DNA from 4 places in the Kocuria sp. SM24M-10 genome. Region 1 is predicted to be linked to each of the others. Evidence: riboswitches for the same ligand, from Rfam matches in the RefSeq annotation. Region 1 holds a riboswitch; each other region holds the start of a gene.
The links. A riboswitch is a leader RNA that binds a small molecule or an ion and turns the genes downstream of it on or off. The one in region 1 is predicted to bind S-adenosylmethionine.
Positions count from the first base shown of each region.

Region 2: it holds a riboswitch for S-adenosylmethionine, as region 1 does, so the genes downstream of both, ABL57_RS10485 (O-acetylhomoserine aminocarboxypropyltransferase/cysteine synthase family protein) here and ABL57_RS13165 (O-acetylhomoserine aminocarboxypropyltransferase/cysteine synthase family protein) in region 1, are expected to answer to the same signal.
Region 3: it holds a riboswitch for S-adenosylmethionine, as region 1 does, so the genes downstream of both, ABL57_RS15690 (acyl-CoA dehydrogenase family protein) here and ABL57_RS13165 (O-acetylhomoserine aminocarboxypropyltransferase/cysteine synthase family protein) in region 1, are expected to answer to the same signal.
Region 4: it holds a riboswitch for S-adenosylmethionine, as region 1 does, so the genes downstream of both, ABL57_RS02685 (bifunctional o-acetylhomoserine/o-acetylserine sulfhydrylase) here and ABL57_RS13165 (O-acetylhomoserine aminocarboxypropyltransferase/cysteine synthase family protein) in region 1, are expected to answer to the same signal.

Region 1 covers NZ_LDNX01000117.1:1,919-5,489, forward strand. Annotated here, with positions in the region: gene ABL57_RS13160 (cystathionine gamma-synthase) at 1-215, opposite strand, end outside; gene ABL57_RS13165 (O-acetylhomoserine aminocarboxypropyltransferase/cysteine synthase family protein) at 224-1,552, opposite strand; SAM riboswitch class IV at 1,568-1,700, opposite strand; gene ABL57_RS13170 (Lrp/AsnC family transcriptional regulator) at 1,838-2,290, opposite strand; gene ABL57_RS13175 (thiamine pyrophosphate-dependent enzyme) at 2,532-3,571, shown strand, end outside.
Region 2 covers NZ_LDNX01000092.1:50,563-54,133, reverse strand. Annotated here, with positions in the region: gene ABL57_RS10495 (DMT family transporter) at 1-540, shown strand, start outside; gene ABL57_RS23520 (GNAT family N-acetyltransferase) at 636-1,046, shown strand; SAM riboswitch class I at 1,447-1,559, shown strand; gene ABL57_RS10485 (O-acetylhomoserine aminocarboxypropyltransferase/cysteine synthase family protein) at 1,565-2,869, shown strand; partial or broken gene ABL57_RS21845 (PLP-dependent transferase) at 2,913-3,086, shown strand; gene ABL57_RS10475 (DUF1852 domain-containing protein) at 3,290-3,571, shown strand, end outside.
Region 3 covers NZ_LDNX01000131.1:11,981-15,551, forward strand. Annotated here, with positions in the region: gene ABL57_RS15680 (thiazole synthase) at 1-92, shown strand, start outside; gene moeB (molybdopterin-synthase adenylyltransferase MoeB) at 89-1,267, shown strand; SAM riboswitch class I at 1,430-1,524, shown strand; gene ABL57_RS15690 (acyl-CoA dehydrogenase family protein) at 1,637-2,959, shown strand; gene ABL57_RS15695 (MFS transporter) at 2,963-3,571, shown strand, end outside.
Region 4 covers NZ_LDNX01000023.1:45,168-48,738, forward strand. Annotated here, with positions in the region: gene ABL57_RS02680 (homoserine O-acetyltransferase) at 1-739, opposite strand, end outside; gene ABL57_RS02685 (bifunctional o-acetylhomoserine/o-acetylserine sulfhydrylase) at 736-2,127, opposite strand; SAM riboswitch class IV at 2,206-2,321, opposite strand; gene ABL57_RS02690 (VOC family protein) at 2,463-3,158, shown strand; gene ABL57_RS02695 (CPBP family intramembrane glutamic endopeptidase) at 3,196-3,571, opposite strand, start outside.

The DNA of each region.
Region 1 (3,571 bases):
AGGGCCGCGAGCTGCTCCTCGAAGCCGTTGCGGGTGGGGTTGGAGCCGCGGCTGTACTCGTGGCCGGCGCGCAGGACGTTGATCCCGTCCTGGGCGAAGGTGGAGGTCTGGTAGACCGGCGGGATGACGGCCCCGGTCAGGGGGTCGGGCTGCTGGCCGGCGTGGACGGCGGTGGTGGTGAAGCCGCGGCGGCGGGTGGTGACGGTCTGGCTCATGGTGGGGCTCACTTCCGGAGGGTCGAAACGGTCTCGAGCACGGCGTCGAGGGCCTGGCCGAGGTCGGCCACGAGGTCCTGGGGCGCCTCGAGGCCGATCGAGAGCCGGACGGTGGTCTCGGCGATCCCGCCGGCCCGGCGCTGCTCGGGCGTGAGCCGGCAGTGGGTCATCGCGGCCGGGTGGGCCACGAGGCTGCGGGTGTCGCCGATGTTGGCGACCAGCTTGAACAGTCGCAGCCCGTCGATGAAGGGGCCCACGGCGGCGTCCGGGGCCGCGAGGTCGAAGGAGAACACGGAGCCGGTGCCGTGGGGGAAGTCCCGGGCCGCGATCCCGGCCCCGGGGTCCCCCGGCAGCCCGGGGTGGTGCACGCGCTCGACGGCGGGGTGGCCGGCGAGGAACTCGGCCACGGTCAGCGCCGAGGCCGTGTGCCGGGCCACCCGCAGGTCGAGGGTCTCGGTGCCCTGCAGGATCTGGCTGGCGTTGAACGGGGACAGCGTGGTGCCGAGGTCGTGCACGTACTTGGCCCGGACCAGGTGCAGGTAGGGGCTGGCGCCGGCGCACTTGTCGAGCAGGCTCTGCCCGCCCCAGCGGGCGCGGGCGCGGGTGAACTGGGGCCACCGCGCAGGCTCGGCGGACCAGTCGAACGTCCCGCCGTCCACGACCGCCCCGGCGAGGGCGTTGCCGTGGCCGCCGAGGAACTTGGTGGCCGAGTGCACCACGATGTCCGCGCCCTTCTCCAGCGGCCGGTACAGCGCCGGGGAGGCGAGGGTGTTGTCGACGACGACGGGCACCCGCGCCGCCCGGGCGACGTCGGCGATCCCGGGCAGGTCCGGCAGCGTGGCCAGCGGGTTGCCGATGGACTCGAGCAGGAAGGCCCGGGTGTCGGGGCGCACGGCCGCGGCCCAGGCGCCGGGTGCGGTGGGGTCCACGAAGTCGACCTCGACGCCGTGGTCGGCCAGCGAGTCGGTGAGCAGGTCCACGGTCCCGCCGTAGAGCTTCTCGGAGGCGACCAGGTGCTTGTCCTCCCCCTGGCCCAGCAGGGCCAGCAGGGCCACGGCCACCGCGGACTGCCCGGAGCCGGTGGCCACGGCGCCCGCCCCGCCCTCGAGGTCGCTGATCCGCTGCTCGAGCACGGCGACCGTGGGGTTGCCGGTGCGGGTGTAGGTGAAGCCGGCGCGGGTCTGGGCGAACATCTGCCGGGCGGCCTCGTAGTCCGGGAACTCGAAGGCGGCGCTCTGGTAGATCGGCACCGTGAGGGTGCGCTGCCCGGGGTCGTGGTCGGCGCCGGCGTGGATCTGCCGGGTCGAGAGGTCGTGATCGGTCACGGGGAGGGACATGGCGCGGCTCCTGTGCACGTGCTCTTACCCGCACCGGTCACCCGCTGCGGGGCAGCGGGGATGCAGGCCGCTTCCTCATCCGAACCACCCGATGAGCATGGGGTTGGTGCGCGACCCAGTCGGAGCTTGGCAGTCGCGTCTCGTGAAGCTGGGACCACACTATGCGCGGGGCGGGCCGGCGCCGTTCCGCGACCCAAGATGACGTCCGTGACGGATCGTGACGCCGCTCGTGACGCCCCCGGTGGCGCCCTCTGTGAGCCCCGGCGCTCCCGGCGCCCCGGCGGGTCACGCCCGGGTGTCGATGTCCTCGAAGATCAGGAACGTCTGGGTGTCCACCACGCCGGGCAGTTGCTGGATGTGCTCGAAGATCACCTGCCGCAGGTGCACCGTGTCCACGGCGCGCACCAGCAGCATGACGTCGAAGTTGCCGCCCACCAGGGCGATGTGGTGCACGGCCGGGATGGCCCGCAGCTGCGCGCACAGCTCCCGCCAGGTGTTCTGCTGGAGCTTCAGCGTCACATAGGCCGAGGCCTGCAGCCCGGCGCGCACCGGGTCGATCACGGTGCTGAAGCGCAGGATCACCCCCTCGTCGCGCAGCCGGTTGATGCGGGCGTAGGCGTGGGCGCGGGAGACGTGCACGGCCGCGGCGATCGCGGTCACCGACTGCCGGGCGTCCCGGGAGAGCTCGGCGAGGATCTTCCGGTCGGTCTCGTCCAGCGGGACGGGGGTCGAGGGCACGGCGGGGCTCCTTCGGGGCGGGACGGGAGGGCGGGCAGCGGCGTCGGACGAATGCGTGTGCGCCACGCCACAGTAGAACATTTCGTCCACGAGGACAGCACCGATGCCCGCAGGATTCTGGACTTTCCCGCACCCCTGGATACGAACCGTCGGTTCTTCTCATACTGGGCGGACAGAACTTCAGCGGCCTTCCTGCCTCCCCGCGTCCGCACCAGGACCGGGGACCGACCGAGGGGACACCATGAGCCAGACCGTCGAGACCCCCGAGGACCCGATCCTCCGGGCCTCCCAGACCTTCGGCATCACGCCGGAGCAGTACATGCTCCCGGCGCGCGGCGAGATCCGGATGGTGGACCCCACCGGCCGGCTGCTGCCGGCCGAGGAGCAGGGCACCGAGCCCGGCCACGAGTACCCGCTGCCCGCGGGGGACGTGCTGCTGGGCGCCTACGAGAAGCTGGTGGTCGGCCGCCGGGTCAACGACCAGAACTCCGCGCTGGTGCGCCAGGGCCGGATGGCCGTCTATCCCTCCAGCCACGGGCAGGAGGCCTGCCAGGTGGCGGCGGCCCTGTGCCTGCGGGAGGGCGACTGGCTGTTCCCCACCTACCGGGACACCGTGGCCGTGATGACCAAGGGCGTGCGGCCCATGGACGTGATGTCGATCTTCCGCGGCGAGTGGCACGGCGGCTACGACCCCCACGAGCACCACGTCGGCATCCAGTCGACCCCGCTGACCACCCAGCTGCTGCACGCGGTGGGCGTGGCCCACGCCGCGAAGCTGCGCGGTGAGGACACCGTGGTCCTGGCCATGTGCGGCGACGGCGCCACGAGCGAGGGCGACTTCCACGAGGCCCTCAACTTCGCCGCCGTGTTCAAGCTGCCGGTCGTGTTCTTCGTGCAGAACAACGGCTACGCGATCTCCGTGCCCCTGTCCCAGCAGTCGGCCGCCCCGAGCCTCGCCCACAAGGCGGTCGGCTACGGCATGGCCGGGGAGCGGGTGGACGGCAACGACCTGGTGGCCCTGCTCGCCACGCTGGGCCGCGCCGTGGACCTGGCGCGCTCGGAGTCCGAGCCCCTCCTCGTGGAGGCCCACACCTACCGCATGCAGGCGCACACCAACGCCGACGACGCGACCCGCTACCGCGACGACGCGGAGGTGCAGGAGTGGATCGCCAAGGACCCCGTGACCCGGATGCGCGCCTACCTGGCCGGGGAGGGACTGCTCGACGACGCGGCCGAGCAGCGCATCGCCGCCGCCGCCGAGGACGTCGCCGCGGCGCTGCG
Region 2 (3,571 bases), on a different contig from region 1:
GTGGTGGCAGTGGTCGGGGTATGTCTGTTGGTCTCCGGGGACGGACTGCACGCTCCGAGCACCGGAGATGGGCTGGTGCTGGCCGCGGCGCTGATGCGTTCGATCCACGTCACCGCACTGGCCCGGCTCACCCGGGGGAGGGGGGTCAGCTCGGTGGACCTCACCTTGATCCAGGCGGTGGTGTGCGCGGTGGTGTTCACCGGCGCCGCCCCCTCCGGGGCGGTGGGTGCTGTTCAGGCCTTCACGTCCGCCCAGTGGGCGGCGGTGCTCTATCTGGGGCTCGGCTGCAGCGTGTTCGCCTTCGTGGTCCAGACCTGGGCGATCCGCCAGACCTCGGCGTCCCGGGCCAGCCTGCTGATGGGCACCGAGCCGATCTGGGCGGTGGCCATCGGTATCAGCCTCGGCAACGAGACCCTCACTCTCGTGGCGGCCGCGGGCGCGGTGCTGATCATCACCGGCACTTACCTCGGACAACGCGCCGAGACCCACCACCGCCACGCCACCGGACTCAGCCCCGAAATCGTTCAGGCGTCCCGGTAAGGGAGTGGCTCGTACCCGGTCACCGAGGTGATGGGCGGCCCTGTCCTAACGTGTCCTAACGTGGTGGCCAATGGCACCTGGTCCGAGACCCTGTCATGGGGGACGCCTCGGCTGCGCGGCTGCTGTGGGCCGATCCGGAGGTTGGGGGTGCCGATGACATCCCGGCGGTCTACGTTCACGGGCTGATGGTCCACCGGGGCGCAGCCGGGCGTGGTCTGGGGTCGATCATCCTCGACTGGGCCGTAGAAGCCGTAAGACTTGGACGGACCGAGGGGGAGGAGGTCATCCGGCTGGACGGCGTGGAGTCGAACACGGCCCTGCGCCTCTTCTATCAGCAGCAGGGATTCCAAGAGGCGGGGCGCCGGGAATTCGATGGGCCCTGGTACAGCGCCACGCTGCTGGAGAAGCCGTTGCCAACAGGGTCACGCTTCGGCATTCCGACACGGGCACGCCATCGCCCCTGCACCATGACATCGCCAAGACCTGACGCACTTGACGCCCGGTAGGGGTCGGTCATACGTCGCGGGTTGCCACGATCGAAGAGCGGGGCCGGGGAGAGCCCTCCTGTGGTGCCGGAGGACGAATCCGAGGGCTCCGTGCACGGGTCCCGGGATTCGGTTGACACCGTTCACCACGCCGTTGATGACGCCACCCCCGGGGGGGGCGTCATCTTTTCCGCGTACAACGCCCTCGACGACGCGCTGGACCTCCGCCGGGACATCACTGAGCCCACGATGAGGGCGCGGCGGCCGACCGTCACAAACTGTCACAAACCCGGCCCGACGTCGGCCGAGGCGGCCGAGCGCGACCGCCCGGCCCGAATATGTCCCGACGTGTGGCTTTGTGACAGCCGACCCCACCGTCCGTTGGACTCTAGAGCCGTCCATCGAGTGGGATGAGCGCACCACACCATCCAGAGCGGCCGAGAGATCTGGCTCGACGACGCCGCAGCAACCAGTCAGCCGACCCTGGGACACCGGGACCGGCGGGCACGGTGCTACCGCCAGGACCGATGGAGGATCGAATGACTCACCACGCCACCCAACAGGTCCACGCCGGCTACGAGCCCGAGGCCCCCTACTGGCCGGTGGCCGTGCCCATCCACCAGACGGCGGCCTACCGCTTCCCCGATCACGCCACGGCCGCCTCGATGTTCCGGCTGGAGACCCCCGGGTTCACCTACAGCCGCACGGGCAACCCCACGGTCGCCGTGTTCGAGAACCGGCTGGCGGCCCTGGAGGGCGGGATCGGGGCCATCGGCACCGCCACGGGACAAGCCGCCGTCGCACTGTCCCTGCTGACCCTGCTCCACGGCGGCAAGCACTTGGTCGCCTCGAGCCAGCTCTACGGCGGGACGGTGGACCTGCTGACGGACACCTTCGCCGACTTCGGCATCGAGGTCACTTTCGCCGACCCGGCCGACCCGCAGGTTTGGGGCGCGGCGATCCGGCCGGACACCCGCGCGTTCCTCCTGGAGTCCATCACCAACCCGCTGGCCACCGTGCCGGACCTGCCGGCGCTGGCGGACATCGCCCACGCCTCCGGGGTCCCGGTCGTGGTGGACAGCACCTTGGCGACGCCGGTCCTGTGCCGGCCACTGGAACATGGTGCCGACGTGGTGGTGCACTCCGCCACGAAGTTCCTCGGCGGGCACGGGGCCGTCCCCGGCGGGGCGATCGTGGACGGCGGCACCTTCGACTACGGCGCAGCCCCGGAGCGGTGGCCCCAACTGACCCGGCCCAAGGCCCGCTACGGCGGACAGGCGCTCATCGACCGGCACGGCCGCGGCGCCTACCTGGCGCTGGCGCGCAGCAAGTTCCTGCCCGACCTCGCCCCCTCCCTCGCCCCGGCCAGCGCCGCCCAGTTCATCCAGGGCCTGGAGACCCTCGCCGTCCGCATCGCCCGGCAGGAGGAGACCGCGCGAACGGTCGCCGAGCACCTGGCCCGGCACCTCACCGTCGGGCGCGTCCACCACCCGGCGATCCCCGGACATCCCAGCGCCGCCCTCGCCGAGAGGGACTTCCCGCACGGCACCGGCTCGGTGTTCTCCTTCGACCTGGCCGCCGGCCCCGAGGCCATCGGCCCGTTCATCGACGCTCTGGAGCTGTTCCAGCTCGTGGCCAACATCGGGGACGTGCGCTCCCTGGTCAGCCACCCGGCGACCATGACGCACTGCCGGCTCACCCCCGACCAACGCCGGGCCGCAGGCATCACTGAGACCACGATCCGGCTGTCCATCGGACTGGAGTGTCCCGAGGACCTGATCGCCGACCTCGACCGGGCGCTGGCCACCGTACCGGCCTCGGCCCTGACCGGGGAGGCGCGCTGAGGTGACCATCCTGACCGACTCAGCACAGACGGACACTGCGCCGATGACCCGTCGGGGCTTCAATACGATAGCGTCGCACGCCGGCCAGGCCCCGGACCCCCTGACCGGGGCGGTCGTGCCGTCGATCCACCAGACCAGCACCTTCGTGCAGGACGGCATCAACGTGCTGCACGGCGGCCACGAGTACAGCCGGGGATCCAACCCGCCCCGGACCGGTCAGCGCCGCTTCACCGCAGCGGCCCGCGCGGCCCGGGGAACCGGCAGCCCGGAGGCCCGGATCGACGTCGTCCGGGCAGCGCCGGGGGTGCCGGGAGCATGACCGGGGCGACCTTCGGGAGGGCAGTGCACGAGCAGCAGGGAAGGACGTTCGAGAAGAGTACAGATCTGGCAGGCAGGCCCCCGGTCCACAGCGAGGAATCGATGCATCAGACCACCAGGACGAACGACTTCACGTTCGATATCAGCACGACCCGCTTCGATGAGGACTACTGCCCCTCGTCCAGTTCCCGAGGCACGACGAACTTCGCGAACCTGGCCCGCGGCGAGAACCGTCGGCAGAACCTCCGAAACACCCTGACGATGATCAATAGTCGCTTCAACGACCTGGCCCACTGGGACAATCCCAGCCGGGATCGCTATGTCGTGGAGATCGAGATCGTCTCCGTGGACCTGCACTTCGCCGCCGACGGCGACGACGCGGTG
Region 3 (3,571 bases), on a different contig from region 1:
GGATCGACACGGACGCGTCCGACGCCGGTGCGTCCGCCGGTCCGGCGGACGTCCCGCGCGGGGACTGGGCGCCCGTGGGGGAGCGCCCGTGAGCGCGCTGCCCCCGCTCGTGGAGCCCGGCCCCGAACTGACCCGTGCGGAGCTCGAGCGCTACGCCCGGCACCTGACCCTGCCCGGGATCGGCCCGCTCGGCCAGCGCCGGCTCGGCAGCGCCCGGGTGCTCGTGGTCGGCGCGGGCGGACTGGGCGCCCCGGCCCTGCAGTACCTCGCCGCGGCCGGCGTGGGAACGCTGGGGATCGTCGACGACGACGTCGTGGCGGTCTCCAACCTGCAGCGCCAGGTGGTGCACCGCACCGCCGACGTCGGCCGGCCCAAGGCGGAGTCCGCCGCGGAGGCCGTGACCGCCCTGAACCCGCTCGTGCGGGTCCGCACCCATCCCTGCCGGCTCACGGCGGACAACGCCGTGCGGATCCTCGGGCAGTACGACCTCGTCCTCGACGGCGCGGACAACTTCGCGACCCGCTACGTGGTCAGCGACGCCGCCGCCCTGACCGGGATCCCCTGCGTGTGGGGCTCCATCCTGCGCTTCGAGGGGCAGGTCAGCGTCTTCTGGGCCGGCCACGGGCCCACCTACCGGGACCTCTACCCCGAGGCGCCGCCGGACGGGGAGGTGCCCAGCTGCGCCGAGGGCGGGGTCTTCGGCATGCTCCCCGCCACCGTGGGCGCGGTGATGGTCACGGAGGCGGTCAAGCTGATCACCGGCACCGGCGAGCCCCTGCTCGGGCGGGTGCTGCTGCACGACGCCCTGGCGATGACCTGGCGCGAGATGGGCCTGGACCCGGACCCGGACGCCGCCCCGGTCACCGCCGTCGCCGAGCCCGTGGCCGTCCGTCCGCCGGCCGGCGGCGCGGAGCCCGCCGAGACGGTCGCGGCGGGCGAGCTGGCCCGGCTGCTGGAGCGGCGGGCGCGCGGAGAGACGGCCTTCGTGCTGGTCGACGTGCGGGAGGACTGGGAACGGCAGCTCCTGGCGATCCCCGGCGCCGTGGCCGTGCCGCTCCAGGAGCTGCTGGACCGGGGGCCGGACGCCCTGCCGCCGGAGGCGCGCGGCGCGGACCTCGTGCTGCACTGCAAGGCCGGCGCCCGCTCGGCGACCGCCCTGGCCGCGCTGCGCCCGTTCTACGCCGGGCGGGAGGAGCGGATCCGCCACCTCGAGGGCGGGGTGCTCGCCTGGGCGGAGCAGGTGGAGCCGGGCCGGCCGCGATACTGAGCGGGTGCGCGGCGCTCCCCTCCTCCGGCCGGGCGGGGTCCCGCGGCGGATTCCTACACCACCCGGGACGACATGACCGTCTGTGACGTCAGCATGACATCCGACGACATGCGGCCGTCATCGGGTGGCTCAGCACCCCGGCGGTCTGGTGCGATGTCATCCGTCCCATTCAGAGCGGCCGAGAGATCTGGCTCGACGACGCCGCAGCAACCCGTCCTTCGCAGGGGTCAGGGTGCTAAGGCCAGAACCGATGGAGATCCCGGATCTGCAGTCGCTCCGTGACGTCGGCCCCCGCGCTGCCGCCACCGGGCCCGCCCCTGGCGTGACCGCACGGCCGGCCCTCCTCGGTGCGACCGAGAGGACCACCGCATGACCCGCACCACGGCCGAGAGGACTCCCACCCGTCCCGGCGTCGGCACGGACCCCGCCGGCCTGCCGGTGGACTACGCCGGGCTGAAGGAGCGCTTCGGGCCGCTGTTCACGGAGATCGCCGCCGGCTCCCTGGACCGGGACCTCCGCCGCGCGCTGCCCTACGAGGAGGTGCGCCGGCTGGACCGGGCCGGGTTCGGCGCCCTGCGCGTCCCGGCGGCCCACGGCGGTCCCGGGGTCAGCATCGAGGACTTCACCCGGCTGCTGGTCGACCTGGCCGAGGCCGACTCCAACATCGCCCACCTCTATCGCTCCCACGCCGGCTTCGTGGAGTCCCTGCGCTTCCTGCCCCGGGAGCTCCAGGACGTCTGGTATCCGCGGGTGCTGGCCGGGGCCACCGTGGGCAACGCCTCCACGGAGAAGGGCGGCAACGCGCTCGGCACCCTGAACACCGTGCTGCGCCGCACCGCCGAGGGGTGGGAGATCACCGGCCGGAAGTTCTACGCCACCGGCTCCGTCTTCTGCGACTACACCCGCGTCTCGGCCGCCCTCGACGGCCGGGACGGACGCCGCTTCGCCGTCGTCGCCACGGACGCCCAGGGGGTCACCCTCGAGGACGACTGGGACGGTTTCGGGCAGAAGCTCACCGGCACCGGCACCGCGGTCTTCGACCGCGTGCGCGTCCCGGACGACGCCGTGCTGGACCGCGCCGCCGGCAGCGCGGAGGCCGTCCACGAGGCCGCCTTCTTCCAGCTCGTGCTGCTGGCCGTGCTGGCCGGCGTCGCCCGCGCCGCCCGGCGGGACGCCGTGGAGACCATCGCCGGCCGCCGGCGGACCTTCAACACCGGGCTCGGCCTGCCGTTCCGCGAGGACCCGCTGATCCAGGAGGCCACCGGCCGGATCTCCGCCAAGGCCTTCGCCGCCGAGGCCACCGTGCTGCACGCCGCCCGCGCCCTGGACGCCGGGATCGCCGCCGCCGTCACCACCGGCGCCGACCGGCCGGACTTCACCGGCGCCCTCCCGGCGGCGCTGCACGGGTCCGAGATCGCCGTGGAGCACGCCCAGGTCACCGTGCCGGAGCTGGCCCTCGGCGCGGCCCAGGACCTGTTCCTCACCGTGGGCGCCTCCGCCACGTCCACCGCCAAGGGCCTGGACCGGCACTGGCGCAACGCCCAGACCGTGGCCACCCACAACCCGATCGCCTTCCGCGCCCGCGCCCTCGGCGACTACCTCATCAACGGCACCCTGCCGGAGGGCCTGAACGCCATCGGCGACGCCAGGACCGGTGCCGGGACCGACGCCGACCGAACCCCAGGAGCCTGACGCATGCCCACCCCGCCCCCGACCACGATCCCGGCCCCGACCGCGGCCGCCGCGGGACGCACGAGCGTCGTCCACGGCAAGAAGCGCGTCCTGGCCTCGGCCTTCGCCGGCACCACCATCGAGTGGTACGACTTCTACCTCTACGGCACCGCCGCCGCCCTGGTCTTCAACGTCCAGTTCTTCCCCATGGCCACCGAGCTCGGCGGCATCGTCGCCTCCTTCGCCACCCTCGCCGTCGGGGTGATCGCCCGGCCCCTGGGCGGGATCGTCGCCGGCCACCTGGGCGACCGGATCGGCCGCAAGGCCCTGCTGGTGGCCTCCCTGCTGCTCATGGGCGTGGCCTCCACCCTGATCGGCCTGCTGCCGACCTACGAGGTGATCGGCTGGTGGGCCGTCGTCGGGCTCGTCGTCCTGCGCATCCTCCAGGGCCTGTCCGCCGGGGCCGAGTGGGGCGGCTCCGCGCTGCTGAGCGTGGAGCACTCCCCGGCCCGGCACCGCGGGTTCTTCGGCTCCTTCACCCAGATCGGCTCCTCGGCCGGCATGCTGCTGGCCACCGGGGCGTTCTTCGTCGTGCAGCACGTCATGAGCGCGGAGCAGTTCGCCGCCTACGGC
Region 4 (3,571 bases), on a different contig from region 1:
TGTGGGCGATCCGCCGGGCCAGGCCCAGCCCGGTCACCGGGAAGGGCCCGTCGTAGTAGTCCCCGCCCCGGAAGTCCGGGTCCTGGCGGATCGCGAGGTTCTGCGCCTGCCCCCAGGCGAGCTGCTCGGCGCTGGACTGGGGGCACGCGGCGACCACCGCGCAGGCCCGGACCCGCTCCGGGTAGGTCACCGCCCACTCCAGGGCGCGCGCCCCGCCCATGGACCCGCCGATGACCAGGCGCCACGTGTCGATGCCCAGGGCGTCGGCCAGGGCGGCCTCCGCGCGCACGGAGTCCCGCACCGTGACCAGGGGGAAGCGGGAGCCCCAGGGCCGGCGCTCGGGGTCCACCTCGGCCGGGGCCGGGGTGGACGGTCCCGTGGAGCCGTAGCAGCCGCCCACGATGTTGGCGCACACCACGAAGTAGCGGTCGGTGTCGATGGCGGCGCCGGGGCCGACCAGGCCGTCCCACCAGCCGCCGCTCTCGGCGGCGCGGCGCTGCGCCTCCGGGGCCCTGGGCCGGGCCCTCCCGGCGGCGACGTGGGTGTCACCGGTCAGGGCGTGCTCCACGAGCACCGCGTTGGAGCCGTCCGGGGCGAGCACGCCCCAGGTCTCGTAGGCGATCCGGACCTCCGGCAGCCGGAAGCCGGACTCCAGCTCCAGGGTGCCGATCTCGGCGTGCCGCGGCACGCCGTCCTCGCGCACGTCCGCGCCGGCGCCGCGCAGCACCGTCACGCTCACTCCTGCCCTCCGGCCGCGGCCGCGGCCGCGGCGAAGCCCTGCTCCAGGTCCGCCAGGATGTCCGTGACGTTCTCCAGCCCCACGGACAGGCGCACGAAGCCGGGCTCCACCCCCGCCGCGAGCTGCTCCTCGGGTAGCAGCTGGCTGTGCGTGGTGGACGCGGGATGGATCACCAGGGAGCGGACGTCGCCGATGTTCGCCACGTTGGAGTGCAGCGTCAGGGCGTCCACGAAGGCCGCGCCGGCCGCCCGGCCGCCCTCGAGGACGAACCCGAGGACGGAGCCGGCGCCGCGGGGCGCGTACTTGCGCGCCCGGTCGTGCCAGGGCGAGGACTCCAGCCCCGCCCAGCTCACCGAGCGGACGTCCTCCCGCGCCTCCAGCCAGCGGGCCACCTCCCCGGCGTTGGCCACGTGGCGCTCCATGCGCAGCGACAGCGTCTCGATGCCCTGCTCGATGAGGAAGGCGTTGAACGGGGAGATCGCCGAGCCGAGGTCGCGCAGCAGCTGCACCCGGGCCTTGAGGATGTAGGAGAGGTTGACCCCGAACGCGCCCTCCGCGCCGAGGGCCTGGGCGTAGACGAGCCCGCCGTAGGACTCGTCGGGCTCGTTGAAGCCGGGGAAGCGCTCCGGGTACCGGCCGAAGTCGAAGGCGCCGGAGTCCACGATCACGCCGCCGATCGCGGTGCCGTGCCCGCCCATGAACTTCGTGGCGGAGTGCACCACGATGTCCGCGCCCCAGCGGAACGGCTGGACGAGGTAGGGGGTCGCCACCGTGTTGTCCACGATGAGCGGGACCTCGTGGTCGTGGGCGATCCCGGAGACCGTCTCGATGTCGAGGACGTCGTTGCGCGGGTTCGGGATGGTCTCGGCGTAGAACGCCTTGGTGTTCGGGCGCACGGCCCGCCGCCAGGCCTCCGGGTCGTCCGGGTCGGTCACGAAGGTGGTCTCGATGCCGAGCTTGGGCAGCGTGAACTTGAGGAGGTTGTACGTCCCGCCGTACAGGCTCGGGCTGGCCACCACGTGGTCCCCCGCCCCGGCGAGGTTGAGCACCGCGAACGTCGTGGCCGACTGCCCGGCGCTGAGCATCAGGGCGCCCACCCCGCCCTCCAGGGCGCTGATGCGGTTCTCCACGACCTCCGTGGTCGGGTTGCCGATGCGGGTGTAGATGGGTCCCAGCTCCGCGAGCGCGAAGCGGTCCGCGGCGGCCTGGGCGTCGGGGAAGACGAAGGACGTGCTCTGGTGGATGGGCAGGGCGCGGGAGCCGGTCACCGGATCGGGGCGCTGGCCGGCGTGGATCTGCTGGGTCTCGAACGACCAGCCGGCCGGGTGCTCGGGGGTGGGCAGCGCGGTCGCGGTGCGGTCGGCCGTGGAAGCAGTGGACTCGGACATGCCGGGAGACTCCTTGCGGGTGTCAGGGGTCCGGTGTCCGACCGTGGTGGTGCTGCCGTGCGACGGCCGGGCACCGAGGACCCGCGCTTGCTCGCTCGCCGGTCGCGAGGAGCCCGGTCTTCACCCAGGGCACCCCACCGCGGTGGAGGGTTGCCGGCCAGCTAGCTGGGGCTTGGACGCTGGCGCTCATGACCTGGACAGCATTCTCCGGATTCGGGCGACACGGCGTCAAGCCGGGGTGCGGCGAGCGCCCCGCGCACGCGCCGGACGGGCCGGGGAGCACCCCGCCGGGGACCGATTTGGAGACGAAAGTCACACGGTGCCACGATGAGCCCATGAGAGTCGACCACGTGTCCTACGCCTGCCGCCCGGAGGGCCTGACGGCCACCACCGAGCGCATTGCCGACCAGCTCGGGATCGAGCCGGTCAAGGGTGGGGTGCACCCCCGTTTCGGCACCCGCAACATGATCCTTCCGCTCACCAACCACCAGTACGTCGAGGTCGTCGAGGTCCTCGAGCACCCCGCGGCGGAGAAGGCCCCGTTCGGCCGGGCCGTGCGCGCCCGCTCCGAGGCCGGCGGCGGCTGGCTGGGCTGGGTCGTCGAGGTCGACGACCTCGCGCCCTTCGAGCAGCGCCTCGGCCGGCACGCGGTGCCCGGCCACCGGGTCTTCCCCGACGGCCGGTGCCTGGAGTGGCACCAGATAGGCGTCAAGGGCCTGATCGCCGACCCCCAGCTGCCGTTCATGGTGCGCTTCGACTCGGCCCCGGAGATGCACCCGTCCCAGGCGCGGATCACCGACGTGGCCCTCGCCGGGATGTGCATCGCCGGGGCGCCCGAGCGGGTGGCCGAGTGGCTGGGCGCGCCCGTGGAGACCGCGCTCGAGGACCTGGCGGTGGAGTGGCGCTATCCGGAGGGCGCGCCCGTGGAGACCGCGCTCGAGGACCTGGCGGTGGAGTGGCGCTATCCGGAGGGCACGCCCGGGCTGCTCTCGGTGTCCTTCGGCACCCCCGACGGGCTGGTCACGATCTGAGGCGCCGGCCGGGGCGGGCCCGCACGGTGGGCCCGCCTCAGCCGAGCAGCCGGCCGACGGCCAGGAAGCCCACGGCGTCCAGCAGGAAGTGCGCGACGACGAGGGGCATGACCCGCCCGGTGCGCCGGTAGAGCTCGGCGAAGACCAGGCCCATCACCACGTTGCCGAGGAAGGGCCCGATGCCCTGGTAGAGGTGGTAGCTGCCGCGGAACAGCGCCGTGACCACCAGCACCACCGGCCAGCGCCAGCCGATGCGGGTGAGCCGGTCGGTCAGGAACGCGACCACCACCACCTCCTCGACCAGGGCGTGGCGCAGCGCGGAGAGCAGCAGCACCGGCACCGTCCACCAGTGCTCGGCCAGCCCGGAGGTCGTCACCTCCGCGGTGAGGCCCAGGGCGCGGCCGGCCGCGTAG